Regions from separate parts of the Lysinibacillus sp. GW823-FHT06C08 genome, predicted to be linked through region 3. Evidence: predicted binding sites of a transcription regulator. Region 3 holds the regulator's gene; each other region holds the start of a gene.
What was found. Region 3 encodes LexA, which represses DNA repair genes until DNA is damaged. Its sites were predicted from a motif close to CGAACATATGTTCG; they were not measured.
Positions count from the first base shown of each region.

Region 1: a site for LexA is predicted at 4,516-4,529, ahead of AC1Q6O_RS14105 (YolD-like family protein). Genes of this name have one in related genera too.
Region 2: a site for LexA is predicted at 8,084-8,097, ahead of parE (DNA topoisomerase IV subunit B). Genes of this name have one in related genera too.

Region 1 covers NZ_JBXAHN010000005.1:226,938-237,836, forward strand. Annotated here, with positions in the region: gene AC1Q6O_RS14085 (hypothetical protein) at 1-102, shown strand, start outside; gene AC1Q6O_RS14090 (cation-translocating P-type ATPase) at 352-2,958, shown strand; gene AC1Q6O_RS14095 (DUF3231 family protein) at 3,105-3,581, opposite strand; gene AC1Q6O_RS14100 (cupin domain-containing protein) at 3,689-4,363, opposite strand; gene AC1Q6O_RS14105 (YolD-like family protein) at 4,657-5,013, shown strand; gene AC1Q6O_RS14110 (GNAT family N-acetyltransferase) at 5,102-5,578, opposite strand; gene AC1Q6O_RS14115 (hypothetical protein) at 5,671-5,949, opposite strand; partial or broken gene AC1Q6O_RS14120 (YjcZ family sporulation protein) at 6,262-6,412, opposite strand; gene AC1Q6O_RS14125 (hypothetical protein) at 6,510-6,734, opposite strand; gene AC1Q6O_RS14130 (CD3324 family protein) at 7,005-7,304, shown strand; gene AC1Q6O_RS14135 (GNAT family N-acetyltransferase) at 7,410-7,967, shown strand; partial or broken gene AC1Q6O_RS14140 (SDR family oxidoreductase) at 8,261-9,210, opposite strand; gene AC1Q6O_RS14145 (hypothetical protein) at 9,961-10,326, shown strand; gene AC1Q6O_RS14150 (RusA family crossover junction endodeoxyribonuclease) at 10,577-10,663, shown strand; gene AC1Q6O_RS14155 (hypothetical protein) at 10,674-10,899, shown strand, end outside.
Region 2 covers NZ_JBXAHN010000008.1:152,030-162,928, forward strand. Annotated here, with positions in the region: gene AC1Q6O_RS17890 (hypothetical protein) at 1-94, shown strand, start outside; gene AC1Q6O_RS17895 (nucleotide excision repair endonuclease) at 142-513, opposite strand; SAM riboswitch class I at 716-825, shown strand; gene metA (homoserine O-acetyltransferase MetA) at 925-1,860, shown strand; gene AC1Q6O_RS17905 (GerAB/ArcD/ProY family transporter) at 1,916-3,478, opposite strand; gene AC1Q6O_RS17910 (hypothetical protein) at 3,512-3,745, opposite strand; gene AC1Q6O_RS17915 (Ger(x)C family spore germination protein) at 3,750-4,949, opposite strand; gene AC1Q6O_RS17920 (spore germination protein) at 4,977-6,521, opposite strand; gene AC1Q6O_RS17925 (HesB/YadR/YfhF family protein) at 6,669-6,959, opposite strand; gene plsY (glycerol-3-phosphate 1-O-acyltransferase PlsY) at 6,979-7,581, opposite strand; gene parE (DNA topoisomerase IV subunit B) at 8,118-10,094, shown strand; gene parC (DNA topoisomerase IV subunit A) at 10,091-10,899, shown strand, end outside.
Region 3 covers NZ_JBXAHN010000001.1:947,124-958,022, reverse strand. Annotated here, with positions in the region: gene AC1Q6O_RS04430 (PspA/IM30 family protein) at 1-377, shown strand, start outside; gene liaF (cell wall-active antibiotics response protein LiaF) at 490-1,173, shown strand; gene AC1Q6O_RS04420 (sensor histidine kinase) at 1,170-2,210, shown strand; gene AC1Q6O_RS04415 (response regulator transcription factor) at 2,185-2,817, shown strand; gene tkt (transketolase) at 2,993-4,987, opposite strand; gene AC1Q6O_RS04405 (DUF896 domain-containing protein) at 5,113-5,346, opposite strand; gene AC1Q6O_RS04400 (GNAT family N-acetyltransferase) at 5,536-6,063, shown strand; gene def (peptide deformylase) at 6,188-6,766, shown strand; gene AC1Q6O_RS04390 (YneB family resolvase-like protein) at 6,786-7,451, opposite strand; gene yneA (cell division suppressor protein YneA) at 7,448-7,810, opposite strand; gene lexA (transcriptional repressor LexA) at 7,929-8,546, shown strand; gene AC1Q6O_RS04375 (gamma-glutamyl-gamma-aminobutyrate hydrolase family protein) at 8,652-9,374, opposite strand; gene AC1Q6O_RS04370 (prepilin peptidase) at 9,409-10,161, opposite strand; gene AC1Q6O_RS04365 (DUF2339 domain-containing protein) at 10,422-10,899, opposite strand, start outside.

The DNA.
Region 1 (10,899 bases), on a different contig from region 3:
GCCTCTCATGCAGATGCCATAAAGTTCACGCACAAGCTTACGCGCATGAGTGCCTTGGATTACTTATTAGTGGCCCATAAAGAGAGACCCATACAATCATAACTGCCTTTATAAGCATTGGGAAAATAAAACATTCCCAGTGCTTTTTTTTGTCTAAGTGAATCTATTTGAGTTTTCTCTATAAAAATTAATTTCTCACTAGTTTATTATCATACTCTAGTTAACTATGGAATAGATTGTTGTAGTTAATGAATTTCACACAGACTGATGAAGTTTGAGATTTTATGGTGCCTATTATTTTCCAGAAAATAGTATGTGACCTTTAAATCTTGTGAATGGAAGGAGAACCCTATGACTGAATATCATCAACAATCGTCTACTGAAGTCATGAAGATATTGAACGTCACCACAGAAGGCTTGACCGATGGGGATGTTCAAAAGAGGCAACAAGTCTATGGCTATAACGTATTAGAGGAAGGTAAAAAGACTAGTACATGGGCTGTTTTTATGGGCCAATTCAAAGATTTATTAGTCATTATTTTATTGGTCGCTGCCTTCGTTTCCTTTCTACTTGGAGAGGTAGAAAGTACAATTGTCATCATGATTGTTGTTTTTCTAAATGCTATTTTAGGCACGGTACAGCATGTTAAAGCTGAACAATCTTTAGACAATCTGAAGGCGCTAACCTCGCCGATTGCCAAAGTAATGCGTAATAATCAGCTTATGGAAATTCCTTCTGAGGAAATTGTGGTGGGGGATCTTCTTATGTTAGAGGCTGGCGATTACATCAATGCAGATGGCAGACTATTGGAAAGTCATAATTTGCATATCAATGAAAGTTCTCTTACTGGAGAATCAATTGCCGTTGCCAAAAGTACTGACCCTATTCGAAAAAACAATGTTACGATTGCCGATAAGAAAAATATGGTGTATTCAGGTAGCTTCGTGACCAATGGACGAGGCATTGTAATGGTTACAGCTATCGGGATGCAGACTGAAATCGGGAAAATTGCTAATTTACTCGATACGGCTAAGGAAAAGAAAACACCTTTACAAATTAGCCTGGATCAATTTGGTGAAAAATTAGCATTAGGTATTACAATCATTTGCTTAGCCATTTTTACAATTGATCTTATTCGTGGACGAGCATTGGTAGAATCCTTTATGTTTGCCGTATCTCTAGCTGTCGCAGCTATTCCTGAGGCTTTGAGTTCCATCGTTACAATCGTCTTAGCATTCGGTACACAAAAGATGGCGAAGGAAAATGCCATTATCCGTAAGCTTTATGCGGTAGAAAGCTTAGGAAGTGTATCTGTAATTTGTTCTGATAAAACGGGTACTTTAACAGAAAATAAAATGGTTGTACAGGAAGTTTTTGTCGATCAGAAAAAAATTCCTCATGATTGGCTAAACCCAACAAATTCAGTGGAAAAAGAACTGATGGTAAAGGCACTTTTATGTAGTGATGCTGTCGAGCGTGAGCACAAGGAAATTGGTGATCCGACAGAAATAGCGCTTGTGAAATTAGGAAAGCATTACGGCTTAGATGAATTGATGATTCGCGAGCAATATCCAAGACTAGCTGAAATTCCATTTGATTCGGCACGAAAGCTTATGAGTACTGTAAATAAAATAGATAAACAGCCTGTTATGATTACTAAAGGAGCATTAGATGTTCTCTTGCCTAAAGTGACTAGAATAAAAACGGCAACAGGCATTTTTGAGATGACAGCTCAGCATCGCCAAAAAATCGAAGCGGTCAATCATGATTTTTCGAGGAATGGTTTACGGGTGATAGCCATTGCCTACAAAGATGTTTTACCGCAGCAAACAATTGATACAAGAGTAGAAAGAGATTTAATATTTGTCGGCTTAGTGGCTATGATGGACCCACCAAGAAAAGAGTCCAAAGAAGCTGTAGAAAATTGTATTAAGGCAGGCATTAAGCCAGTTATGATTACAGGTGACCATAAAATTACAGCTACAGCGATTGCCCAACAAATTGGGATTTTAAAAAATCCAGATGAAGCCATTGAAGGACATGCTCTCGAAAAATTCACAGATCAAGAGCTACAGGAAAAAGTTGATGATTATTCTGTGTATGCGCGTGTTACACCTGCTCAAAAGATTCGTATCGTCAAAGCGTGGCAGGATAAGGGTCATGTTGTCGCGATGACAGGGGATGGCGTCAATGATGGGCCGGCACTAAAACAAGCAGATATCGGGGTGGCAATGGGAGTGACTGGGACGGAGGTCGCAAAAGATGCCTCATCCATGATTTTAACAGATGATAATTTTTCTACGATTGTCAAGGCGATCGCCAATGGTCGGAGCATCTATACAAATATTAAAAATGCCATTTTGTTCTTATTATCAGGGAATGCAGGAGCTATATTTGTAGTGCTATATGCTACAGTACTCGGCTTACCAGTTCCTTTTGCACCCGTTCATCTATTATTCATCAACCTATTAACAGATAGTCTTCCAGCAATCGCAATCGGATTAGAGCCGAATAATAAGAAAACGATGAAGGACAAGCCTAGAAATGTTCATACCCCTCTATTAAATAAATCATTTACGACACAGGTGGTGCTAGAAGGAATTTTAATTGCCATCTCTACCATCATTGCTTTTCAAATTGGATTATCAACTGGCGATACATTAACGGCAAGTACAATGGCGTTTACAACACTTTGTTTATCAAGATTAGTGCATGGCTTTAACTCCAGAGCTAAACAATCGATCTTTACGATTGGTGTCTTTTCGAATAAATATGCATGGATTGCATTTTTAATCGGTGTCCTAAGCTTGCACATTGTATTGTTTATGCCAATGCTAACAACGGTCTTTGAAGTGGCTCCATTAACAATTGCCCAATTAGGCTTTATTTATAGTCTATCCGTGTTACCGTTCCTCGTAAATCAATGGTATAAGCTCCTGTTTGTAAGAAGTCGATAGAAGATGATTGAATGTTAAAACCACCTACATATAACGAGTAGGTGGTTTTGCTATTGTTTAATATTTAAAATGTACAAAAAAACACACTATTAAAAGTAGATTTAATAATGTGCAACGTAATGAATGATTTCGTTCAGCCAACATTTTTATTGGGCTGGTGCTAGAAGCCAGCCTTTAATTTTACTCAGTTCGATCAACTTAGACCCAAGTATAGCATAGCGCATATGGAGTTCACCATATTTGGCAAGATGCTTTTTCTTTACTGACAATTCCAATGCTTGGCTTACAGCAAGTAAAGAGGAAGCAATATTCATAGATAAAATGGCACTAATTTCACTATCATTAATGATGGATTTTCCACGTATATCCGTCATTTTCATTTTACTGTATGACATAGTTGTAGTGGGGGCAAGAACACCATTTTCCTTTAATAATAATGTCAGCTGTTTATTTTCCTCTTTTAAACATTGAATGAATTCCAAAATCATAATCTTTAATTTTTTATCTCGGGTATGGTTAAAAAAGGCATGGCTTGAAGCAATATAGCTTTGATTGACACCGAGCTGCGACCAAAGCCTAAACATCTCCTTAAATTGTAATGATGCTAGTTTGTCATTTATCATCGTTATTGTGACACTTCCTAACTCCTAGTATTTATCTAAGATTAGGATGGAACAGTTTATGACATTCTATTCATCTTTTACAATAAAAGTTTAATACAAGGGGTATTTTAATAATACGTGCCATACGCATACATATGTGGGGAAGGGTAATGGTATGGATATGGATAAGGGTATGGGTTTGGGTATGGACATGGTTTCATGGATGGCTTCTTTTGCTTGCATGAAGAATTATCAGTTGCCGATTCCACTCGATTACAGCCTTTTGGTGGCCCAATATAAGTAGATGGAACAATGGGTGCAATGGTTTTCTTCCATTGTTCCTCATCTAAACAATAGGTATGCGCCATAATATTGGCAGGTGTAAATTTCAATATATCGGAGCCTAAAATAACCTCTGGTGTTGGAGCGTCAAAGATAGCAAGCAAATGGGTGTTATCTTCTGTGGCAACCTCATAATGCCACCAGCCCTGTGGGATATTAGCTACTTGCCCAGGCTTAATTGGGTAGTTTTGAAGTTTTTTTGTAAAGGGATTTAATAGGGAAACCGTTGCTGCACCAGAAATACAATAGACAAGCTCAGCTGCATTTTGGTGATAGTGTGGCTCAATGACATTATCTTTGCTTAAAAAAATATCCAGTAAAGATGTATTTTCTAATGTATTTAATTGTTCTACGCCAAGGATATTAATGTAATTTCGTGCATCTTTTTTAAAAAGCGTACTTTTGTTGACATCAAAGGTAAACTCTGCAGAAGGCGATGTATAATCGACATTTGTGTTAATATTTACATCCTTTCTCACTAAAATTGTGATATTCATCATCATCACAGATTATGATTGAAATGTTTATAGACTTATACAAATGCCTAGCGTTTGTCTAGAACTCTTAGCAAGCATATGCTAGAGGAATTGTATTAAATTACCACTGCTATTAAAGAACGTATGTGCGTATAATAAAAAGAACGTATGTTTTGTTTTGAGGGCGGCGTGGAAATCTTAGCAAAGCAGTCATGACTTTCAACGTTTTAGTTTTCTCGCAAGCGTCCCCCGTAACTGAGCTGAAAGGGTGAGATAATATGATTAAAGATCGAGGAGCTATGAAATGGACATCGATGATGCTTCCAGAGCATTTACTGCTTTTGAAAAAGTGGAAGCAAGAGGTGCAGACAGAACCGCCACGGGAACGTGCAGAATGGGAACTGGAGGAATTACAGCAAACCATCACACGTGCATTAGCAGAACGTAACTATATTATGTTAACTATTTGGGAAGAGGCTAATTTTGTTCAATATGGTGGCATTATTAAAGAGATGAATGAGATGGAACTTCTGCTAGAAACGATTACAACAACGAAACATATCGCATTGAAATATATTTATGCTGGTTATATAGAGGTGGATGGCAATAGCGGTATTGAATGCACAATCGAGTGAGTGAATTTAGTGCCTAATAATGAATGGTACGAATGACAGCGGATAACAAAGTCACTCATTTGAACATCGAAAATGAGTGACTGTCTCCTTAAAGGTGCAATTGCATCACTATTTGCTCACCAATTGGTCCCATTCGTCTTTCACCATTATCTTCAAAACCTACGTTGAGATACAAATTCTGCGCAGCGATATTTTTGTGATTTACCACTAACACTACTTCGTTAAATTCTTTAAATTCATGCTTGACAAAGTCAGCCAGTAAAAGCATTGCTTTTTTTGCATAACCCTTACCTTGCTGTTTATGATCCATAGATAAAGCGGTAAGTAACATCGCCTGTGGATTGCTAGAATATTCCTGTACTCTTTCAGTTGTATGAAGTACGAAAAAACCAACAGGTATTTTATTACTTAAAATCACAATAGGGTACTGTCCCACTTTTTCGATAGTAATCTCTTTTGGTAAGGCAGTAAATTGGTGCTGTTCTACGGGCAATTCAAACTCATTTAACTGGTCTGCATAGTCTTCTGAAAAATGTACTAATTCAATGTTAATTGTGTCTTGCATAAACAAGCCTCCTTTTTTATTATTGTATACATAGAACAAATGTTCGTCAAGAAGGCTTGTTTAATAATCAGGCAAGCTGGCGTTCTTTTACTTTATAAATTACCAAAAAATAAAATAAAAGAAATACTCACAATTAAAATCAGTGTTAAAGCCATTGTCACAATGCCTCTCAGCAAGGTCGCTAAATTTCTGACATCTTTCATTCCTACAACACTTAGATAGAAGCATACGATTGACAATAGCATTGTCAGTGTCAATGGGTGAAGATGGACATAGGTGACAAAAAAGTCTTTTAAGGAACCGGACAGAAAAAATAATAGGATGCAACCTAAAGATAAAATAAAGGACCAAAAATTTAAATTAATGCCCATTTGTTTTCCTCCTCTCTACTAAAACGATAGTTCTAGAAAATCTATAATAGAGTAAAAGGATGCAAAAAGAGGCCACTTGGATGAAAGTGACCCCTAGAACCAATAAAGGAGTGTCATGTAAAGTAGAAAGAACTTTACAATACTATTATTATGTTAAGTTATCATTTGGAGATAGTTATCTATCTTCAATGGCGTAAGAAATATATTTTTATTATCTCATAACAGGTTAGAATTGGGTGAAGGGGAAATAAAAAAGGCTTTAAGCTTTTTCATCATTAGAAATAAACAGAAGCTAAAGCCTTCATATGACCATTAGCAAATGAAGCTTGCACCAACAATATTGAGAAGAATGAATAGGACAACGATGAGCACGAAAGTTGAACTGTTACCACTGCCATCATTTCCGCCACAAATAATTATTGAAATTGCCTACATTTCCACAGTATCCCACAAAGGTCTCCATATCAATTGTATGTATAAGATTCAAATGGAGGAGCGATCATCATCTAAGTAACTAATATTAAATGGTGCCATCAAAAAAACATCCTACACGGATGTTTTTAATATAACGGCTGCCGCGTTTGACAAGGCGGAAAACCATTGACATCTTGAATCATATGAAAATCATACTGCTTTAAAGCAAATTGACTTTGATACAAATATTCGAGGACAAGAAGCTTCCCACCTGAAACGCCACAAAGAACACCAGATGTTCCTTGCCCATTCGTCAATGAAACACCGACCGGTTGCCCGATTAAATAGTAAATTTTATGTTGCCAAGGCACTATGCCACTCCCTTCAATCTAATTATATGAATGTAATGGTCAAAGGTGCATAGGGGAATGCCTAAGGTGGGATCACTTTAAAGTGGACTATTAATTACACCATTCATATATTGGTTTATATTCTATAATATGGATATAAAAAGGCGTGAATGAAGGGGTGATAATTGCGTGAGGAAATATATGATGTTTGCATAGCAATGGCTATGGCAAAAAAATATTGAGCATAGCCGTTGCTTTTCCTAAAAAAATCTACACATTTAGGAGTGCAACATGAGCTATAAAAAAGCAAAGCATATTTTACCTGAAGAGTTGTTAGCGGCCATTCAGGAATATATGGATGGCGAATATATTTATATCCCGCGGAAAGAACAACATAAAATGAGCTGGGGATCTCGTACCACTATAAAAGCTGAATTGGATTTGAGAAATGCCAATATTTATAATGATTTTTTATCTGGAATGGTTAGAGAAACGCTAGCTGAAAAATATTATTTATCACTAAAGAGCATCCAGAGAATCATTTTAAATGAAAAAAGAAAAGCAGCAAATCAACAGTCATTGCGTTTTTAAATCGCGATGGCTTTTTTTCTTTTATGAAGGAATATTGAGGTTTTATCAAAATTAATAATCAGCTATATTACAGGTATAACAAGAATTACCAAAGGGGAGAGAGCGATGAATTTTACTGAATTATTGGGCATGTCATTTCAGACCATCCAAACAGAACAAATTCGATTAAGAAAATTAAAACGAGACGATGCGCCATCATTATACAATTATTATTCTAATGAAAACATCTATAGTTATTTGGATTGGAATGGTCCAGAAGCCATTGAAAGAAGTATTGAGGTCATTCATATTTGGAATGAGGGCTTTGAAAAGGGGTGGATAATTCGTTTTGCTATTGCTGATAAAATGTCAGATGAGGTGATAGGCACTATATTTTTAAGTGAATTTGAGGGTAAACGGGCTGAAATAGGTTATGAGTTATCAGAAAAATATTGGCATAAGGGTATTATGTCAGAAGCTATGAATGAAGTATTGGCAATTGGATTTAATCAGTTAGGGTTAGTGAGGATACAAGCCATTGTTGCTGAAGAAAACATAGCATCAAGGAAGTTATTAACGAAATTCAATTTTAAAGAAGAGGGCTATTTAAGACAATATGAATGTCATAGTGTGACTGGCGAATGTAGAGATATGTTGATTTATTCTTTACTACGGAAGGGATAACAACGTAGAGAAAGCCGATAGGAGAGAATTATGATCGCCAAAAACCACGATGTAAAGCTGGGATAGCGTTGTACAAAAACATCTTGGGGGCGATGTTAAAGTTGCTATCCCGCAATTAATGTATGTTGTTGTAGTTATGAACATAACCACTGTCAATAAATTGAAAAGTAAATGAAATAAAGAGGCAAAGTTGAATCGTTAACATCTTTTTTGAACCATCTATAAAAAATTGAAAAGAAAAATTAAAAAAACTCAGCATACAATTACGTGTTGCCTGAGTTTTCTTTACGTAGCTACGAATTGGTGGATTTTCCGCCATCCACATGTAAAACCTGTCCCATTACATGTCTAGAATCATCTGATGCTAAATAAACGAATGTCGGGGCCACTTCAAAGGGCTGTGCCATTCGGTTAAAAAGATTCCCTCCGTGCAATGCGTTTTCGTCAGAGGAAAAACTGGAGGGGATTAATGGTGTCCAAATTCGACCGGGGCAATTGCATTGACGCGAATCTGCTTTTTAGCCATGCTCTTTGCTAAAGAAGGAGTCCAGCCGACGACAGTTGCTTTTGTGGCAGAGTAATCGATTAATAAAGGCTCACCAGCATAAGCTACTACAGATGCGGTACCAATTATGTAGCTACCAGCCTGTAAATAAGGGAGGGCCGCTCTTGTCGTATAAAAATGTGAATAAATATTAAGCTTAAACGTTTCATCGAATTGTTCATCTGTAATGTCAGTCAGGTCATTTTGTTGAAACTGAATGCCAACATGGTTACATAATATATCTAAGCGTCCAAACGTATTAATGGTTTCATAAACAATATTTGCACAATGTTTTTTTTCACGGAGATCCCCAGGAAGGAGTAAACATTTTTCTCCTAGTTCCTCAATTCAATTTTTAGTTCGAGTAGCGTCCTATGCTCATCTAAATAAGCAATTGCTACGTCGGCCTCCTCTTTCCGCAAAGGCAATCGCAGCAGCTGCACCCATCCCACTATCACCCCCAGTAATAAGGGCTACTTTCCCTTTTAATTTTCCACTACCTTTATAATGAGGGTTTTCAATGATAGGCTTCGGCACCATTAAGCTTTCGAGCCCTGGTTGACGAAGCTGCCTTTGTTCAGGTTGGGTAAGAGGTACTTCTTTATATTGCGTAATCTTTCCATAGACAGGATATTGAGGGTATGGATCTTCTTTTTTACTGTCCTCAAACCATTTTTGATAAAAACGAATTTGTTCCATTAAATCTTGGTTATCTTGAGCTGGCCCGTCACTTGGATTGTTAATAACCAATCCCTCCTTTTCAACATATACTATGATTGATTACCTTCGTATGTTAAAGCAAGAAAAAGACCATCATCGCAGGGGATGGTTAGAATGGAGATTGAATTTTTCCCAGAAGTGACACGGTTACTAGAAAATAACGTATATTAATTAAACATTCATTATTTAAATTACAGCTGGTTTACACCGAGTATTGGTGTTAGACCCCCATATTATTGGCATCCCATTTACGAACCTTATTATCCATTAGTTTAAAGAAGTCTATGAGCTCACGTTTTGATCGAGCTCATTTTTATTTTGTTATAAATGAGGAATTTGACATAATAGCATCGATGGCACAAGAGTGTAGGGGGATCAATATAATAAGTATGCGATTGTTGAATCTTGATGTTTAGGAGTGACACTAGGAAATGTTCATGACCGCTGTATGGGTAACGTTCATTTTTGGCAGTTTTTCATATATAATGTTGAAATATCCTCATGATGTTTTAAAGGTGAGCCCCTTTTCAAGAGGATTTGCGGAAAGCCCATTATTAAAAATCTACATCCAGTTGGTAGGATGGGTATTTGTATTACTGATTATTGGTGTTTGGACCGATGTCTTCATTCAATGGCAGTTTCTATAAAGTTTTTAAAAGATGAAAAATGCAGAATATTATTCCAATTTGGTGATTTTTTGCTTATTATTAAATTGGAGGTGGTTAGTAGATGTATAGTAATACTGCAAATATGATAAAACAAACAACAAATCTTATAAATTCATTGAATAAATTAAAACAAAATCTGACCTTTGTAAAATCATACGTCACTAGTGATAAAATATTGGCTATCTATTTTTTAAGTAATGCATATAGTGACTTTAATTTATTCAAAACTATTTATCTATCTGTAACACCTGGCGATCAAAAAATTGATGAATTCTTACAAGAGTTTGAAAAATTCTTTGTAGAAGTAAATAAATACTTACAGTTTATTTCTGAAGATAGTATGGAGGATCAACTGCATAAAGAAATAATGCTTTCGATTAATGAAACAGAAATGTACTTATTAAATTTATTAGATATTTATAGATAAATGTTTAGACATTCCTATGAAGGAGTGTCTTTTTATTACTAATACAGTATAACCAAGCTGAAAAATCGTATTAAAGAAGCTAGGATAAAATTGCAAACATTGCAAATATTTTATTTTTCAGAATTCGCCACCACAGAATCTTTGTACAGGGCCAAAGAGAAAGCTTTTAGCTAGTGGTGAATTATGTCCAACTAAAAAGCCGGATCTCGATAACTTGATTTAAAACATTAAGGGTGAGTGCAATAAAATCATTTGGAATGATGATTCACAAATAGTTGAGATGAATGTACGGAAGTTTTATTCAGAGCAGTCTAGAGCAGAGGTGACGATTAAATGAAAAATACATTTTGTTTACTGGTGATGCTCATGAAACGGTTAAGTTTGATTTTACAGCAAAGCATATTGCACTTTTGAAACTAGGGCTTTTAATCAACAAGATAGCTCAAAGGTTTTTAATCAGTAACGCTAATGTAGCTTTAATTGTTATGGACCTTGTGTTGGCGGGACGGATTGGGCCAAGAGCTGGTGGGTTGTTAGGTAAGAAGAAGGTGGTAGTTAAAAGAAGATGTTCAG
Region 2 (10,899 bases), on a different contig from region 3:
TGTCTATGCCATCAATAAAAACCCGAAGCTGACGATTATTGAGCTATATATTAACGGCAAAAGCATGGCGATAGATCGCATGACTATGATGTAATAAAAAAACCGAAATCCCTAAAAAAGAGATTTCGGTTTTTGTTGATATTAATAAAATACTTTATCTACATTGTATTTGGAGCGGAACGTATTAATCGCATATGTTTCATAAATTTCACGTTCCATAGGATCTTCTACTTCATAGACTTCAATTTTAAAGACCTCGTCACGATAGTTTTTCAACGGAGATACATTGTCTTCAAAATGTTTTTTAATGCGTTGACGAATTTTACGTGCTTTGCCGACAAATAATAGCTCATTCTTTTCATTATAGAATAAGAAAATGCCGCCTTTATCACGTGTGATTTTGTGGAAGTCGATGAAACCAAAGTATGGTGTAATTGGGACATCACCTGGTTTTACATCTTGTTCGCGTTGGCGAATGACTACATCTGGTTTTGGAAATTCAATATTAATCAAAGTATTCACGTTCCTCTCTATTACTAAAGATATATGGTAACATAATAGCGGCATGTTTACCATAAAATTTCATGTAGAATAACCATATACAGCAAGCTTAGTGTTTATCAAATGATTGGAGAACATGCATAGGAATAACAAAATATTCTATGAATTATTGATATTCTAACTAGTCCATGTTACAATTCAAGATAATTAAATAATCTTATCAAGAGAAGCAGAGGGATTTGGCCCGATGACGCTTCAGCAACCTCTAACAAATGTTAGAAAGGTGCTAATTCCAGCAAAGGTTTTTCCTTTGAGAGATAAGAGTGAACGTGAAAAAAATCCTTCTCATTCTATCTCATATGGAATGTGGAGGATTTTTTAATTTTTTCGAAAAAGGAGCAAAAAAAGAGAGGGGAACGCAAGATGCCAATTAATATTCCGAAAAATTTACCTGCTGGAGAACATTTACGTGAGGAAAAAATCTTCGTAATGGAAGAGGACCGTGCGAGAACACAGCAAATACGTCCATTAAATATATTAATCTTAAATTTGATGCCTGAAAAAGAAAAAACTGAGCTACAATTACTACGATTACTAGGAAATACACCATTACAGGTGAATATTACTTTTTTAAACACAGCTACTCATGAATCTAAAAATGTCAGTAAGTCTCATTTACAATTATTCTACACAACGTTTAACCAAATTCGTCATCGACGCTATGATGGTATGATCATTACGGGTGCGCCAGTAGAAAAAATGCCATTTGAAGAGGTTAACTATTGGCAGGAAATTGCTGAAATTATGGATTGGTCAAAAAAGAATGTGACATCCGTGCTACATATATGTTGGGGGGCACAGGCTGCTTTATATCATCATTATGGGATTGGAAAGGTCGAGCTTTCTGCTAAATGCTCCGGCGTTTATTCTCATGTGATTACTGATTTAACAGTAGATTTAGTACGAGGCTTTAGTGATTTATTTACAGCCCCTCATTCTCGCTATACATCTGTCTCGATTGACGAGGTTCGCAATCATCCAGACTTACGCTTATTATCCTATTCAGAGGATGCAGGTGTATTTATCGTGCAATCCAAAGATAATAAAAACATTATGATTACTGGTCATTTAGAATATGATGCGACAACATTAGCCGATGAATACAGTCGCGATGTTGCCAAGGGCATCCATATAGACGTTCCAGTAAACTACTTCCCAAATGATGATCCAGCAAAGGCACCGATGAATACATGGCGTGCCCATACGCATTTATTGTTCTCCAACTGGTTGAACTACTACGTATACCAAGAGACACCATATGAATGGGATTTTGTGGACGAAATTGAATATCATATTTAAATAACACTAAAAAGTCTAATTTCTTCGCTAAGCAGCTTGAAGGAATTAGACTTTGTTATTCTAGATTTTTCTTGTCAGAACTCGTTTTATCTGGTGGCGCCTGGTCGTCCTGTTTGGATGTAGCGTTGCCCGCTTCAGAATTGTCTTGAGTAGAGACTGGATTATCTGTTTTTTTCTGATTGGAAACTGTATTATCTGGTGTCGCCTGATTGTCTTGCTTGGAAGCCATAGTCGCAGGTTTAGCCTGATTAACTTGAGTGGTACCTGTATTAGTATCGTTCGCCTGATTATCCTGATTGGAATCTGTATTAACAGGTTTTGTCTGATTATCCTGATTGGAATCCGTATTAACAGGTTTTGTCTGATTATCCTGATTGGAATCCGTATTAACAGGTTTCGTCTGATTCTCCTGATTGAAATCCATATTATCAGGTTTCGTCTGATTGCCTTGATTAGAAACCGCATTACTCGCATCAGTCATTTGCCCCTGATTAGAATCCGCATGACCCATTTCAGTCGAATTACCTTGTGATTTTCGGTTACGAATAACAGCTACAATGAGTAGAAGTATGGGTAATAATATGGTGCAAACAAATGCATAAATTGGCCAAATCTCATCATTATAAATGTTGGAATGGACGATGTCTGGGTGAACAATTTGCGAAAGTCCGACCATAATAATACCCATTGGTAGGATAAGTGGACGGTGATCCTTCAATTTCATAATTTGTGCAATCCCGACAACAGTTGTATAGAAGTACATAAACGTTCGAATAAAAATGGATACAATCCACATAAAAGCCATGATAATTTCAATGCGCTGTAAAAAATTTCCGATAGAGATTCTTTGTGCTAGGGCATAGCTAGGGAAAGTTCGCGAAGCCGTGTTGGCTGGCCCTAATACTAAAATAGATAGAGTAATCAATGTTACTAGAACAAATCCACCGAGAAGCATGCCTATGTAAAATCCTTTCTTTGAGGATTGCTGGACATTGACACTAGCAGGGTAAATCATTAATAACATAACTAACGAAAAAGAGAAGACACTTACAAAGCGGATGATACTATATAAGATGGATGTTTTGGATGCTTCCATAATCGGTTGTATATTTTCAAACTTAATTTGTGGGGTGATACTGACAACAAAGAAAATAAAAATTAAGACAAACATAGGGAAAAGTATTTCTGCTGAACGAGCAAAGTTTTCTATCCCTAAATAGGTAGCATACATAATTATAATAATAAACAACAAGGCAAATGCCATAGTAGGCGTCTCTGGCATTACCTCTGTTTTCATAAAAGCACCAATAAAATACAGTAATTCTCCTCCCGCAAATAGGGTAAGAGAAAGGAAGCCCACCACTGTGATTTTTCCAAAAAAGCGACCGAGAAGTTTTTCATTTGCTTCAATAAAATTCAGTGTCGGTGTTTGGTCCCCTAACGTCACAAATAATTTCACAACAAGCAAACTAAGGACAACACCAATACTTGCAGCAATCCACGCATCTTGCTTACTAGAGCTTGCAATACTTGAAGGGATGATTAAGATGGCAGTACCGATAGAAAGGAGGAATGTGATAATTGTAAATTGTCTTGAACTAATTACTTCTTTTTCCATATAAGTGTCCTCCAATTCATGACGATGTGTCTACTATTTTGTGAGTGAAACGATAAAATCTTTAATTGGTGTAAAAATAAAGGTTATAAAATCTAGAGGACTCGGGATATTTATTTTGAGAGCAATGCCCATATTAAGCGCTGTTCCAATTAGTAATAGGATTGAAAAAACAAGAATGGTTTTGGTCTCTTGTTGCTTTTTGAGTTTCGGGATATATAGTATCGCAATAATGATTGAAATGATTAAGATGGCTATTGCTAGTACCAATCCACTATCCCTCCTTTGGCTTTTTTAATAATGAGTTTTGCATTGTGCCTAAACCTTGTGTTGTCACTTTTACATGAACATGGATTGGTAGATCAGGAAAGATATTTGGCCAATCGTTTTTGATTTTTTTCCATTGTTTAGCATCTGCACGATGTAGGGCATCACCATAGCCTAAAACATCCACTTGGTATTGCTGTTGAATTTTTTCTAATGTTTTTTCAATACGTTCATCGATGCCTTGTGCTGTTTTTTTATTGATATAATCCACCGTTTTATTTTTCGTTAGATTGATATCACATTCGACCTCTCCTACATTTTGTTCCACATTTATTTGGACATCAATTTGCGGTTTCCCATTTTTAAATGATCCCTTTACTTTTGTGGAGGATTTCGTAATCTCAGTTGAGAGTGTACCTTGCTTTGGACAGGTGACGATTTCAATCGTACTTTGTATTTTGTCACTGAGGAAACTAATACTTTTACTTTCTCCCTCTGAAAGTAAACCAATGTATTGATCTCCTTTAAAGATGGCCAATCCTGCATATTTTAACAACACAGGTGTTTTAACACGTTGGACGTTTGTTTGATCGGCCCCTAACCGTTTATCCCCATGAACTTCAATCGCAGAAATCAAAGCCCCATTGTCCTTTTCACTGAGCCTTGTGACCAATTCGTCTATATTAATAGCAATAGTAGAGCCCCAAACTTTTTCAGAAACTTTGAGGGAGTTTAAGATTTTATTAGCAGGAACTTTTTCGATAGGTGTGAGAACATTTAACACTTCCTTAGCTGTAGCCTCATAAGACATGATGACATCGAAATCCTTTCTAAACTCATGGTCTCGTGCAATTAAATCTAATGAATCACTGATTCCATCTTTAGCGAGATCTTCACCTAAAACGACTACCTGTAGATGGGCAAAATATGGCTTCCGTGCAGCAATGGTAGTCATTTTGCGGATGGCCTCAAAAATTGTTTCCCCTCTAGAATGATAGCTGACAACAGGGGAGCGCTGAGTGGAAGCTTGTCGCATGGAAACCTCACTAGGATCAACTATTTGAACGGTAATCTCATACTCATCATCTACTTTGTCTATACCAAGCGCTACAACAATGGCTAATTCATTTAATTCACGCTTACTCCAGCAACCACTTAACAGTAAAGTGAGGATGCATAGTAAGCAGATTACTTTTACTTTTGCCATATTTTATTCCTCATTTGTTCAGTAGTTTTATTTCCGACCTGTTCTTGGGACATATTTATGCCCTCTAACAACGTTTTTCTGATTGACTAAGCGTGGACGTGTTAATAAACGTCTACGAGGAAGCAATAAAAATGCATCTTTTTGATCCTGTAAAATTAAAGGAGCAAACGGGCTTAAATACGGTACACCAAATGAACGAATGCTGCATAAATGAAGAATAATGATAATAATGCCAAACATAACTCCAAAAAGACCAAACATAGCAGCTAAGATCATTAATGGAAAGCGCAGTACACGAATCGTATTGGACAAACCATAAGCAGGGAATAAAAAACTACAAATGGCCGTTAATGCCACTATAATAACCATTACAGCCGAGACAACACCGGCATCTACCGCTGCCTGGCCAATTACCAGCGTACCTACGATGGACACAGCTGGACCGATTGTTCGCGGCATTCGAAGCCCTGCCTCTCGTAGTATCTCAAAGGCAAGCTCCATAATAAGTGCTTCCACTACGGCAGGGAAGGGCACGCCTTCTCGTTGTGAGGCGATACTAATTAGCATGGCCGTCGGTAGCATTTCTTGATGAAACGTCGTAATCGCAACATAGAGAGATGGTGCTACCAATGCCAAACTAATACCAAAGAAACGTAAAATACGAATGAGGGAACTAATCATCCAATGTTGATAGTAGTCTTCTGCTGATTGCAAAAAGGAAGTAAATAATGCAGGCACCACTAATACAAAGGGGGTACCATCTACTAGAATCGCCACTTTCCCATCTAATAATTCACCAGCAATAACATCTGGCCGTTCTGAGTTGTAAATGGTTGGAAACATGGTATTTTTAGAATCTTGAATAAAATCCTCAATATAGCCACTTTCTAAAATGCCATCGATATTAATGCGATCTAACCGCGCTAACACCTCCGCAACAATTTTGTCACTGGCGATACCATGTATATACATCACGGCGACATCTGTTTGTGTCACTTCACCGATGACTCGAGACTTAATCCAAAGATTTGGACTTTTTATTTTTCGTCGAATGAGCGCGGTATTCGTACGCAAAGTTTCAGTAAAGGACTCTCGAGGTCCTCTAATAACGGATTCGGTTGAGGGCTCTGTGACAGCTCTATCCTTTGCACTTTTCGTACTTGTTACAATGCCTTCAGCAAAGCCGTCTAATAAAATGACGGTTTCACCATTAAGGATGGCATAATACAATGATGTGAAATTTTCGATATTCATCACATCACCAACAGTTAAATAGGAACTTCGCACATATTGATTAATGGTAGTAATTTCAATTTCTTGTTCTTCCTCAATATTCGCCATTAATTTATCAATCACTGAATCCGAAATCATCGTTTTATCGGATAAGCCATCAATGGAAATAATGGCCAGTCGATGGGGTTCAGCTTCACCAATGGTAATTTCTCGTATAATGATGTCATTGCTATGACCGAGAGTGTTTTGAATGACTTTTATATTTTTGGCAAGGGAAGTATTTAATAAATCGTCCGTTGTAAGGGATGGGGAGGGATCGATCTTGTTTGATATGGACATGGGTTTTCCTCCTCAAATGGATGTTCACTATATATAGAATGGACAACTTTGTGCGGAGATAAACGAAAAAAGGAATGAAATTCTAGCTACTATTTTTCAAATAAAAAAACAGTATTTCCTTTCAGAGACTGAAAGGAAAATACTGCTTTATGTACGATACTCGTATTGTAATTCATCTAAACTAGCATCCACGTCCACATGTAGATTGTGATCGTTAAAGAACCATAAATCTTTTTCATCGATGTAATAGGTTACGCCATCAATGACTGCTTCTGCTCCAATGACGATGGGCTCTTCTCGCGTCATGCCTAGTGAAAAGCCTTCGTGAAAAGGACTTGAGCCACCATAGCGTGCATAAAAGCGAATAGTATCGCCAGGTTCTACTTCCATCTCTTGTTTGAACCATTGTAGGGCTTCATCTGTCAGTGCAATTTTCATAGCGAATGCTCCTCTCTTCTTACAGCCATTTTACCTTTGGCTCGGTGCCATTTTTAATACGTACAATATTGGCACGATGACGATAAATAATAAAGGTAAATAAAAAGGCTACCAAGATGCTTAATGCAAAGTCACCTGTAACAAAATAATAAACGATTGAATAGATAAGTGCTACTAAAGCGGCTATCATAGATGTTAAGCTGACGATTTTTGTGATTTTCAATGTCACAAGAAAGGCAATTAGGAGCAAGACAAACAATGGCCATGAATAGCCTAATAAAACACCTGCTGATGTGGCAACGGCTTTTCCACCACGGAAATTGGCGAAGATTGGAAACATATGACCAATCACTGCAACAAGACCTAGGATTAAGGAATGGATAGAACTGTCTGAGAATATTGGAAGTGCAGCTAGTAAGACAGCGGCAGTCCCTTTTAGAACATCCATCACAGTCACAACAATACCAGCTTTTTTTCCTAATGTTCGGAACGTATTGGTTGCTCCAAGATTACCGCTTCCATGTTCTCGGATATCGGTATTATAAAAAATTTTACCTATCCATAGCCCTGAAGGTATAGAGCCGATTAGATAAGCACATAAAATAATAAGTCCATTGATCATAGTTGGACTCCTTTCATTCATAGTCCATCACTTGGTACTAATAGTTTGTAACAAGTATTTTACACTTTTTCTTGCTAATCTACAATGTTATGAAGGAGATTTCGTAAGGAGTCTTGAATTCAATACAAAAGAAACTAAAGTAAGTTAGAGATAGGCTTTTAGGCATGATTGATGAAAGAACGAAAAAATTCTTTATTAAAATATAGGCAAAAAGGCAATTTTGTCATTCGTTCATTCCTTTGGTAGAATAGAAGTCTAACTTTATTCATTTACATGACATTGACGCATCAACTATATTGCAACTAAATAAGCTACGATGCGTCAGGTGTTTACGGATACTAGTGGTAGTCTGTTTTGCTTAAATTCCAATTTTAAGCAACTGTTGAAGATGTTTACTATTTAAAGTGTATATTAAAACTGTGAGCAATTTTTAAAAATTTAATGGGACCTGTCGCTAACTATTGACAGGAAATGCTATTATTATTAGGATGAGAACATAAATAGAACAAGTGTTTGTTTTTTGGAGGGGAATTTTTTTGACGAATAAACAGTCACCTAGCGTCTATAATGATGACGCTATACAAGTATTAGAAGGATTAGAAGCGGTGCGCAAACGACCAGGCATGTATATCGGTTCCACAGATGGCCGTGGACTTCATCACCTTGTGTATGAAATCGTTGATAATGCGGTGGATGAAGCATTGGCTGGCTTTGGATCTCATATTATTGTCAAGATTCACAAAGACCAGAGTATTAGCGTACGCGACTTTGGCCGTGGAATGCCAACTGGTATGCATAAGATGGGTAAACCTACTCCTGAAATTATTTTTACTGTCCTTCATGCAGGTGGTAAGTTTGGACAAGGCGGTTATAAAACGAGCGGCGGCTTGCACGGTGTAGGTTCTTCTGTCGTGAATGCGCTATCCACATTTTTAGAAGTAACCATCCATCGTGATGGTAAAAAATATCGCCAGCGCTTCGAGCATGGTGGACATCCAGTGACAACACTTGAAGAAATTGGTCAAACGAAGCAGACAGGTACGCTTGTTCATTTCCTACCTGATGAAACGATTTTCTCTGTTACAAAATATAATTATGATACGTTAGCAGAACGTTTAAGGGAGTCAGCTTTTTTATTAAAGGGCTTAAAAATTGAATTAATTGATGAGCGCGAGGAAGGCAAAAATGATATGTTCTTTTATGAGAACGGCATTGAAGCTTTCGTTGCGTATTTGAATGAAGAGAAAGATGTTCTTCATCCTGTGAAATATGTGGAAGGTATTCAAGATGATATTGAAGTAGAGTTCGCCTTCCAATATAACGATGGTTATTCTGAAACGATTTTGTCGTTTGTTAATAATGTACGGACACGAGATGGCGGTACCCATGAAACAGGTGCAAAAGCAGCTCTGACGCGTGTTTTTAATGAATACGCAAGAAAAATTGGTTTATTAAAGGATAAGGATAAAAACTTGGAAGGAACGGATATTCGAGAGGGCTTAGCAGCTATCGTATCTGTCCGTATTCCTGAGCACTTATTACAATTTGAAGGACAAACAAAGGGCAAGCTTGGTACAAGTGAGGCCCGTTCAGCAGTAGATAGTGTGGTGTCTGAGCAAATTTTGTATGTGCTAGAGGAAAATGCTGAATTGTCGGCATCTCTTGTGCGTAAAGCGATTCGTGCGCAGCAAGTACGTGAAGCGGCTCGTAAAGCTCGTGAGGATGCGCGAAATGGTAAGAAAAACAAAAAGGGTAGTACGATTCTGTCAGGGAAATTAACGCCTGCACAGTCACGTAATGCGGCGAGAAATGAATTATATTTAGTCGAAGGTGATTCAGCGGGTGGTTCTGCAAAACAAGGTCGCGATCGTACATTCCAGGCAATATTACCACTGCGCGGGAAAGTGATTAACACGGAAAAAGCCAAGCTTCAGGATATTATGAAAAACGAAGAAATTTCAACGATTATTCATGCGATTGGTGCAGGTGTTGGAACAGATTTTGCTGTTGAGGATTCAGCCTACAATAAAGTAGTCATTATGACCGATGCTGATACAGATGGCGCTCATATTCAAGTATTGCTATTAACGTTCTTCTACCGTTATATGCGTCCGCTCATCGAGGCTGGTAAAGTCTTTATTGCATTACCGCCACTTTATAAAGTTTCTAAAGGGACTGGCAAAAAAGAAGTGATTGAATATGCTTGGACAGAAAATGATTTACAAAAGGCCATCAAACAAGTTGGAAAGGGTTACATATTACAGCGCTATAAAGGTCTTGGTGAGATGAATGCAGACCAGCTATGGGATACAACAATGAACCCTGACACACGTACATTAATTCGTGTCACAATCGAGGATGGTGCACGTGCAGAGAGACGTGTCACGACGTTAATGGGCGATAAGGTAGAGCCACGTCGTAAATGGATCGAAGCCAATGTAGACTTCGGTATGGAGGATGATGCTAACATTTTAGAAAATGAATTCATCCAACAAGAGGAGGGCCAAGCATGAGTAGCACAGAAAAGTTTCAAGATTTACCTTTAGAAGAAGTAATGGGTGACCGTTTTGGTCGCTATAGTAAATATATTATTCAAGACCGCGCGTTGCCAGATGCACGTGACGGTCTTAAACCTGTACAGCGTCGAATTTTATATGCGATGTTTACAGAAGGTAATACACACGAAAAACCTTTCCGTAAATCGGCTAAAACAGTCGGTAATGTAATCGGTAATTACCATCCACACGGAGATAGCTCTGTCTATGAGGCAATGGTACGTATGAGTCAGGATTGGAAAGCTCGTCATATGCTCATTGAAATGCATGGGAATAACGGTTCAGTTGATGGAGATCCGCCAGCTGCCATGCGTTATACTGAGGCAAGACTATCTGCGATTGCGGGTGAAATGTTACGAGATATCGGGAAGAAAACGGTTGAATTCGTACCAAACTTCGATGATCAGGATATGGAGCCAACTGTTTTACCAGCACGTTTCCCTAATTTACTAGTAAACGGCTCTACAGGGATATCTGCGGGTTATGCAACTGATATTCCACCTCATGCACTAGATGAAGTGCTAGATGCTGTATTGATGCGCTTAGACAAGCCTACTGCAACAGTGGATGAATTGATGACGGTACTCAAAGGTCCAGATTTCCCAACAGGCGGTATTATTCAAGGTGTGGACGGCATTAAAAAGGCATATGAAACAGGGCGTGGTAAAATTATTGTCCGTGCGCAGGCTGTGGTGGAACCTATTAAGGGTGGCAAAGAGCAAATCGTTGTTACCGAATTACCATACGACGTGAATAAAGCGAA
Region 3 (10,899 bases):
TAATTGATTTTGCAACAGATGAAGTGACAGCTTACACTGCCCGTAATCATACGTTACAGGCGAGTATCGAAGCAAGTACACGTGAATATTTCGAGTTAGAGCGTAAATTTGAAACAATGAAACATAAAATTAAAGACATGAAAGTTCGTCAATTACAGTTAATGGGCAAAGAAAACGTCACTCGTGCCCATCATCAAATGGATGGTATGATTGCCAAAAATAATAAAACAAATTTTGAAGATTTGGAAGCTTATATTGATAAATTGGCTTATCAAATTGACAAAGATCATGAAGTTACAACATTTGAAGCAAGATTGGCACAATTAGAAAAAAAAGCTTCAGAGGAAAGCTCTCCACTGCTAATTGAAAATAAATAACATGTTATAATGGAAGCAATGCGCCAACTCTAACCGGCGCATTCTTTCACGTTTTAAAACAGAGGGTCCCATTCCCTCTTTTATACTATTAGTAGAAAGAAGGATGACCCTCTTGCAAAATTTCACTACAAATAAGCTCACATTTTGGGTACTATGCTTCTTTTTACTCGTTTTTGTGGAGCTTACTATTTTTAATAATGGTGGCGCCTTTTGTTTATTGATTGGGGCCGTACTGCTTTATTTAAGCTTTTCTAAAAAAGTCCGCTTTTTTAAATGGACCGGCATATTCTTCATTGCGATTGCATTATTCACAATGTGGAGCCTCCGTCTATTCATTGTAATTATGCTCTTATATATGCTTTATCAATACTTACAACGAGAAAATGAACCAAAAATAGTTGGTGCTGAGCTTTTTGAAAAACTATCTACCTCGAAAAATGACTTAATTGGCACCATACCAGCACCAACTGAAGCATATAAATGGCAAGATGTGCAAATTCAACGTTTAGCAGGAGATATTACAGTTGACACGACGCAAACGATTTTGCCTGCTGGCACAAGTCTAATTACAATTCGTCAAGGTATCGGTAAAGTTCAAATCTATATCCCCTATGAAATACCTTTTCGTATACACTATACAACCCTATTTGGTGAGCTTACTTGCTTACATGTGGGTCCACAACGTATTTTAAATGAAAGTGTTAGCTTTTCTGATGGAAATCCTGAGGATGCAAAACGCATTTTAATTATTCATGTTGCAACATGGCTTGGAGATTTGGAGGTGCTGCGTAAATGATTGCCTTTATCTCAAGATTATTTACCTTATTATTCATTTTAATGAGCGCTACATTCGGATTGCTTGTTGCAGTATGGGGAAATCCTGATGAGAAAACTTGGGAACCTTTATGGCGACAAAATTATGATAATTTTCCTCTTGGGGGAATTATTGTAGTCAGCTTATTTGCTCTTAGCTTCCTCTTTGCCAGTTGGATTAGTATGACTGCTCGTGCCCGAGAGGCTCAAGCAACGAAAATTGTAAAGCAGTTAATCGAACCTGATTTTGTGCTTTCTAAAAAGCAAGCCCTTCCGAAACCATTAAAAAAAGCACTTGTGCAAACAAGTGAATTAATAGATACACAGCGTAAAAGTCTACAGCGCTTATCCAATGAACGTGCAGAAGCTCATGACAAAATTATACAGGAACGCATCATTGCTGAACGTCAACGTCTGGCTAGAGAATTACATGATTCTGTGTCGCAGCAATTATTTGCGGCCTCCATGTTGCTTTCTGCATTAACGGAAAATGACGAAAATGCGACTAGCTTAAAGCAAGTGGAAAAAATAGTTCAGCAAGCACAGCTCGAAATGCGTGCATTATTATTACACTTACGACCTGTTGCACTTCGCAATAAAACACTTGCGCAAGGCTTAGAGGAATTAATTATTGAGCTTCAGCAAAAGGTTTACTTCCATATTGAATATGAGCTAGAAGAAATGGCATTAACGAAAGCAGAAGAAGATCACCTATTCCGCATTGCCCAGGAAGCCCTCTCTAATACACTTCGACATGCCAAAGCCAGTGAGGTTGAATTGTTGCTTGTTGCACGAGATGACTTAGCCATTTTACGCATTCAAGATAATGGTTTAGGCTTTGATGTAGAGGCAGATAAATCCACTTCTTACGGCTTGCAAAATATTGCCGAACGAGCTGTTGAAATTGGCTGCACATATAAAATTGTGTCAGTCCCTGAAGAAGGAACGATTGTCGAAGTTAAAATTCCACTACATAAAGAGGAGGTCAATGACAATGATACAAGTGCTCATAGTGGATGATCATGAAATGGTGCGTATCGGCGTTTCGGCGTACTTATCCGCACAGCCAGATATTACAGTTGTGGGAGAGGCTGAAAACGGGCAAGAAGCAGTTGAGCGTGCCCTTGCCCTAAAGCCTGATATTATTTTAATGGATAATGTTATGCCCATTATGACTGGTGCTGAGGCAACAGCAGAAATTTTAGCCGCCTGGCCAGAGGCAAAAATCATGATGGTGACTAGCTTTTTAGATGATGACAAAGTCTACCCTGCTTTAGAGGCAGGAGCAGTGAGTTATATATTAAAAACATCTAATGCAAAACAAATTGCGGAAGCCATTCGTAAAACAATGGGTGGCGAAACGGTATTAGAACCAGAAGTTACATCTAAAATGATGCACCGTATGCGCCACGGCAATAATACACCCCTTTACGACCATCTTACTGACCGTGAAATGGAAGTTTTATTGCTGATGGCACAAGGCAAAGCCAATCAGGAAATTGCTGACGAGCTATATATTGCTTTAAAAACTGTCAAAACACATGTAAGCAATATTCTAGCAAAGCTTGAGGTTCAAGATCGCACACAAGCCGTTGTCTATGCCTTTCAGAATGGGCTTGCGAAATAATTTCTACATAAAAAACTGCATAACCATATGCAGTTTTTTTAATTAGACATATTTTAGAAGACCCTTGCCACCGGATGTATTCCTTTAGTGATACGACAGCCAATAGTAAAAAAAATACCGCAACACCCTGCGAATTCATACGTACGCTGAGTGTTGTGGTATTTTATTAAAAATCTTATAGTGCTTTTACTTTTGCAACTACATTCTCTACAGTGAATCCGTATTTTTCCATTACAATTTCCCCTGGAGCTGATGCGCCAAATTTATCGATTGCAAGCACATCACCTTCAAAGCCGGTATATTTATGCCAGCCGAATGATGCACCCATTTCTATCGCAAGACGTTTAGTGACAGCTTTTGGTAAAACAGATTCTTTGTAAGCAGCATCTTGTTTTTCAAAGCGGTCCATAGATGGCATTGAAACGACAGCTACATCCATGCCTTCAGCTTTTAATGCTTTTTGTGCCTCAACAGCAAGTGAAACCTCTGAGCCTGTTGCAATTAAAATCGCATCCGCTACTTCTTTAGTAGCAGGAGATACTGTGTAAGCACCCTTCGTCACACCTTCACGTACTGTTTCAATAGAAGCGTTAAGTACAGGTAAGTTTTGACGAGACAATACTAATACTGTTGGCGTATTTTCTGATGCAACGGCAAGCTCCCATGCAACAGCTGATTCATTGGCATCCGCAGGACGAACAACAGATAAATTAGGCATTGCACGTAATGATGCAAGGTGTTCGATTGGTTCATGTGTTGGACCATCTTCTCCTACAGCAATCGAGTCATGTGTAAATACATACGTTACAGGAAGACCCATTAATGCTGAAAGGCGAACTGCCGGACGAACATAATCTGAGAACACGAAGAATGTACCACCAAATACATTTAAACCACCGTGAAGTGCCATACCGTTTAAAGCAGCGCCCATTGCAAATTCACGAACACCAAACCAGATGTTGCGACCAGCATAATCGTCTGCAGAAAAATCGCCTGCACCCTTCATCGTTGTTTTATTAGAGCCTGCAAGGTCAGCAGAGCCACCAAAGAATGATGGTGTTTTCTTAGCGATAGCATTAATCGCATCACCAGAAGAAGAACGTGTTGCTACAGATTTACCAGCTTCATACACTGGTAATTCAGAAGCGAAGTCTGCTGGTAATTCACCATTCATAGCATGTTCAAATTGAGCTGCTAACTCTGGGAATTCTTGTTTATAAGCAGTAAATTTCGCATTCCAAGCTTCTTCAGACTGTGCTCCTTGCACTTCAGCTGCAGCATTAAACGTATCATATACTTCAGCAGGGATTTGGAAAGGCTCGTGTGCCCACTCATAAGCAGCTTTTGTTAATACCACTTCATCTGTACCAAGTGGAGCACCATGAGAATCTGCTTTACCCGATTTATTTGGAGAACCGAAACCAATCACTGTTTTCACTTCAATCAATGTTGGTTTGCCAGTTGATTTTTTAGCTTCTTCAATAGTTGCATTAATCGCATCAACATCTGTGCCATCTGCAACTTTTAAATAATTCCAACCATAAGATTCAAAACGTTTTTGTACGTTTTCTGAGAATGACTTTTCTAAGTCACCATCTAAAGAAATATCATTAGAATCGTAAAGCACGATTAATTTTTCAAGTTTTAAGTGACCAGCTAATGAAATAGCCTCTGCTGCAACGCCTTCCATTAAGTCACCATCACCACATAATGCAAATGTATAGTGGTCAACGATGTCATGACCTGGTTTATTGTAAGTAGCTGCTAAATGACGCTCAGCCATTGCCATACCTACAGTCATGGCAATACCTTGTCCTAGAGGACCAGTTGTCGCTTCCACACCTACTGTATGACCATATTCAGGATGTCCTGGTGTTAATGAATCCCATTGGCGGAAGCTCTGAATTTCCTCCATTGGTAAACCATAGCCGCCTAGATGAAGTAGGCTGTATAGAAGCATGGAACCATGACCAGCTGATAATACAAAACGATCGCGATTATACCATTTTGGGTTCGCTGGATTATGGCGTAATTGTTTTGTCCAAAGCGTATAAGCCATTGGCGCTGCCCCCATTGGTAAACCTGGGTGACCAGAATTTGCTTTTTCAATAGCATCGATTGACAAAGTTCGGATAGCATTAATTGCTAATAAATCCGCATGTTGAGTCATTATATTGTGACATCCTTTCTCGTCCTATAATTGTTCTTCTACAGTTTAGTCAACATTGCTTTAGAAAACAATGCTTTTGTAATACTATTTGTATTTTCATACATACTTTATTGAATTGTGTCACATTAATTTAGAAATTTATTTTTTTTCGCTTGTCTTACCTTCTCAGGCGTGACATCATTTCCTTCTGCATCAACCACTTTTACGTTTTCAATCGTATCACGCATTGTTGCTCTAAATGTATCTAAGTATTCCTTACGAAGCGCTGTTCGCTCCTTTGCCTCTTCATCCGTTAGTTGACCGCTTTTCGCTTTAGCAGAAAGTTCATTTATACGGTTAATTTTTTCTTTTGATAACATCGTTACACACCTTTCAGTACCTACCTTATTGAACTCAGTATGCAAAGTATAGCACGGTTTCCCATTAAATGCAGTTATACCAACCCCTATTCAAGCTGTTGAAATAAAAAATACATGACTTCCAGATGTTTGAAGTGTATAAATATTATATGGAAGGAAAAATTTAACTATCTATTGGAGGATATACATGTGAACGTGACAACTAAGCGATTACTCATTCGAACATTTCAAGAGCAGGACTGGGAAGCTGTTTATAGCTATACTTCAGATGAAAAAGTGATGCACTATATGCCTGAAGGTGTTTTCAATGAAGAACAGGCAAAGAAATTTATTGCAGAAAATAGTAACGACAAAGCAAAACATTTTGCTATTGTTTCAAATAATTGCGAGCAAGTGATTGGTCATATCGTTTTCCATCCTTGTTTCGGCGATCATACTTATGAAATCGGTTGGGTACTAAATCCAGCTTATCAAAATCAAGGCTTTGCTTCTGAAGCTGCTCGTGCTGTATTAGACTATGGATTTAATGAAAAGAAACTTCATAGAATTATTGCAACGTGTCAGCCCGAAAATATCGCTTCCTATAAAGTTATGGAAAAGATCGGAATGAGGCGTGAAGGATATTTTAAAAAGTGTATACCATATGGGAATGAATGGTGGGACGAATACTATTACGCAGTTTTACGTGAAGATTGGAATATTTTATTAGAAGATTAGAAGAACGTTAAACGCTTGTGAAAATGCGCGCCTATAAACGTTGTTGGGCACTGCATCTATGATCCGACCATACAATTTAGCTTGATGAACTTCTGAAGAAGTCCTATTGAGGAGGTATGTTTCGATGGCAAAATTTCATCCTGATTACATGATTACTATGAAAGATTTTGTAAAAGAACACTCAGACCTATTACGAAAACAAACGCAAGACGTTGCAATACCAGTTCCCTTAGAGGACCGACATATATTATTTTCTATGCTTCAATATTTAAAAAACAGCCAAGACCCGATTTTAATAAAAAAGTATAAACTCCGTCCTGGTAGTGGCCTCTCTGCCAATCAAATTGGCGTAGATAAGAGAATGTTTGCTGTACTTTTTGAGAATCACGACCAAAAACATGAAATGATGTTCATTAACCCAAAAGTAATGAGCCATTCTTTCAATATGATCTATTTGCCTGAGGGTGAAGGGTGTCTGTCTGTTAATCGACCTGTTCACGGTTTTGTACCAAGATATGAACGAATTAAAGTAAAAGCCTATAATATTGATGGACAGGAATTTATTATGTCTTTAAAAGGCTATGAATCTATCGTTGTACAACATGAAATCGATCATTTAAACGGCATTATGTTTTATGATCGAATTAATAAAGATAACCCTTTTCAGCTACCCAAAAATGTTATTATTGAAAGCTTATATTAAAAAAAATTAGCGGGCTATATTATTTGCCTGCTAATCTTTCTTGATGCTCTTGGAATCGGCGATGTACGGTTGCCTTACTTACCTCAAAGCCTAGTCCTCTAAGCGTAATGGAAATTTCCTCAAAGGTAAAACCACGATTCCGTAGCTTCACAATTTCATCAACAGGGAGTTCTTTACGTTCCTGACCATGTGGATTGCCACGATTGGATAGGTTATTTTCAGGGCGATAGCCATTTTCAACAGCACGTCGCATACCTCTGCGGATTTTTGCATTATGTATTCTACGTTGATATTCCTCTACAATTGCTAAAATCTCTAGTAGCATCGTATCCATTTCGTTTAATTGGACTGGTCCTGCATCACGCATCGAATAAACATCTGTTGCTGATTTTTGTAATAAATGCAATACTGCCATTCTTGCATTTCCACGACCTAAACGAGTTTCATCTTGTACAAAAAGAGCTTTTATTTCCTTCTCTTTTATAAAATCAAGCATTTCAAGTAAGCCTTCGCGTTCAACATCATAACCGCTATGCTTATCTTTAAAAACACCCTTTACTTCATAGCCTTGTTCTTTAGCATAGTGCACTAATTCTTCTTGTTGGCGCTCTAATGAGGAGCTTTGCGTTTCTTTTTCAGTACTTACTCGGCAATAGATAACAGCCGTCATTTGATTATTTTTCATTGTTCGTTTCTCGCAATTTCAATAGTTTTGATGGGACTGGCTTGATCACTCAAAACTGGAATGACTAGAGATTTACCTGCCACGATTTTAATGTCTGCTAACTCATTTTCTGATTTGACAAGCTTAATCCAATCTTCTTTACTCATTTTACCACGGTATTGTTCTGCTAACGACCACAAGCTATCCCCATGTTCGATTTGAATTTCAGCGTAATTAACATCCCCCGGATCAGTGATGTAAAGGTAACTTGCGAAGAGTAAACAAGCACCTAATAATATAGTGATATGTGTATTTTTCTTTAGCCATGTCATCATTAAAACCTCATTTCTAGAATGTTTGTTCGGAATGTATGTTCTCATAATAAAGCGAACAAACGTTTTTGTCAAACACTTTTCGAACCTATGTTTGCATACGTGTTCGCATTCTGTTATACTATCAAATAAGAAGATTGATATTAGAAAAAAGAGGTGAGCAATCATGAAAAAAGTATCGAAAAGACAAGAGGACATTTTAGCGTTCATTAAAGACGAGGTACGAGCTAAAGGGTATCCGCCATCAGTCCGTGAAATCGGGGAAGCTGTTGGACTTGCTTCAAGTTCAACTGTTCATGGTCATTTGGCTCGATTAGAACAAAAGGGTTTTATTCGTCGAGATCCAACTAAGCCACGTGCTATTGAAATTCTTGAGCCTGAGGAATCCATCCAAAAGCAACATGTCATCCATGTACCACTTGTAGGGAAGGTTACAGCAGGTTCTCCTATTACAGCTATCGAAAATATTGAAGAGTATTTCCCACTGCCAGATACATATGGCACGAGTGAGGATCAGTTATTCATGTTAGAAATTATGGGTGAATCGATGATTGAAGCAGGAATTTTAGATGGTGACTTAGTGATCGTAAAGCAAAAGTCAACGGCCATTAACGGAGACATTGTTGTAGCCATGACAGCTGAGGATGAAGCTACTGTAAAACGCTTCTTTAAGGAAAAAAACCATTTCCGTTTACAGCCTGAAAATTCATCAATGGAACCGATTATCGTCGATCAAGTATCAATTTTGGGACAAGTTGTTGGTCTTTACCGCCGTGTACATTAATTAAATGAGGGTTTGAGGATTGTGTTCCTTCACTGAGCATATATCCTCTTTTTTACGCAAAAAAAAGAATCCATTAACTATTGGATTCTTTTTACAATGACCTCTCTATGCTTCTTTTTTAAATTTCAAGCTCGCTTCAACAAATGCTGCAAATAACTTTTGTGCATGCTGATCTCCCGCTACAGCTAATTCCTCTGGGTGCCATTGGACAGCCAAACAGAATGGTAATTCTTCATGCACCACTGCTTCAATAATGCCATCACATGATTTCGCTGCAACTTTTAAATTCTCCGCTAGTACATTCACTGACTGATGATGAAAAGAATTGACGGCAATTTTCTCTTGTTCCAGAATAGTCGCTAATAAATTCTCCGCAATAATTTGTACATAATGCGTTGCTACTGACCTACCAGCTTGTTGCATATGTTTGATTAGCTTCGTACTATAATGGTCACTATCAATGTCCTGATATAACGTCCCACCTAATGCAACATTTAATATTTGGATACCCCGACAAATGCCAAAAATAGGCATTTTACGTACAAATGCAGCCTCAATTAATGCTAATTCCACGGCATCTCTAGCTGGATGAATTTTACCTAGCTTTGGTGAAGGCTCCGCTCCAAATAGAAAAGGATGTACATCATAGCCTCCCGATAGCATTAAGCCATCCGTAAGGGCTAAAATTTGAGCAGCATCTTCCTCCACACCTAACGGAATAATAAGGGGGATACCACCCGCCTTAATAATACTTTTGCTGTAAGCAGCATTTAAATGAGCTGATAAATCATCTTCTACAAAAGCTGTAATTCCAATAATCGGCTTCACTTGATTCCCCTCCACAACATTGAAGATTAAACACTTACCAATAACCTAAATACCAATTGATGAACGAATCTCCGTAGAAATAAACAATAGTAGCGGCTAATGCAATAGATGGACCAAAGGGAATATGTGTTTGTCTTCCTTGTTTATGCTTTAATAAGACAACTATTCCGATTATCATACCTATGATAGCGGCAATAAATAAAGTCAACAACGTATGAATAGTACCGAGAACGAGACCAATTAAAAAGAAGAATTTAATATCGCCCCCTCCCATTCCACCTTTCGATAAGACCGCAATACTGTATAATATGCCAAAACCAACGAGTGCACCCACTAGGCTGTCCCACCAAGGTGTTAAGGGTGACAGTACACGTCCTATGACCAAAAAAGGCAAAAAGAATAAAAGAATCTTATCTGGAATTAACAGATAGATAAAATCTGAAACAACTATAATGACTAACAATGAGATGAACGATAAAGCTACTAAAAATTCTAAACTCCAGTTTAGCTCCAAATAAGCAAAGGCGAATAATCCCCCAGTTAACAATTCTATCACTGGATATAGCCAAGAAATTTTAAAGCCACAGCCTCTACATGTTCCTCTTAAAAACAGATAAGACAATACTGGCACTAAATCAAGAGCCGTCAATTGTCTCTGACAGCTCGTACAATGGGAGGAAGGATATACAAGAGACTCCTTCCGCGGCACACGTAAGCCAACTACATTATAAAAAGAGCCAAAGACTAGACCAACTAAAAAAATGATAATTGTATAAGCCATTTCCAAATTTATGTCCTCCTAAACCAATAGGCGCCCATACAATAAGTATGATGCGCCTATTCATATAATTATTGTAGTCTTGCTCAGCAATCCCCGTATCGAATGTTATTCAAAACAATGGACATTGAAAATGAGTGATGTATTTGAAGAATATTTCATAAAAGGTTTGAAGTCATACGGTACGAAGAAAGAGGGAGTAGAGTAAGAGTAGTATCAGTTTAGCACAATATAAAAGAGATTCCAAAAATTATTGGAATCTCTTCAATTTATTTCCTCAGCAACCTACCTGACAAGAGCATGCCAATGCCACCAATTGTTATAAATAGAACAGCTCTAATTAATAAATCAAGGGCTGATAAGTCAAAGAAAATAAGCTTGATAAACGCAATGACTAAAATAACAAAACCTGTAGTATGAAGCGTTTTTAAATGTTGTGTGGAACTAAGCCATAGCGAAATGCTCGCTGTGAGGAATAATGTAATCGTTGTAAGAGCTATACTTAGCTTCCAATCAAGTAGATGACTATACGTAAATTGATGAACAAGCCCCCATATTGAGATCATTGTGAGTACGACACCTGAGCTAACAATAGTGTCTACATATTTCCCCATTCGCTCTTCATACAGCCGATAAATACGGCCCTTTACTAGAACGTCTATAATAATCGCCATAATTACTGCTATATAAACTAATCTGGTCATCATATTTAAGCTATCCATCATAGAAGGCTTTGTGCTGATCATC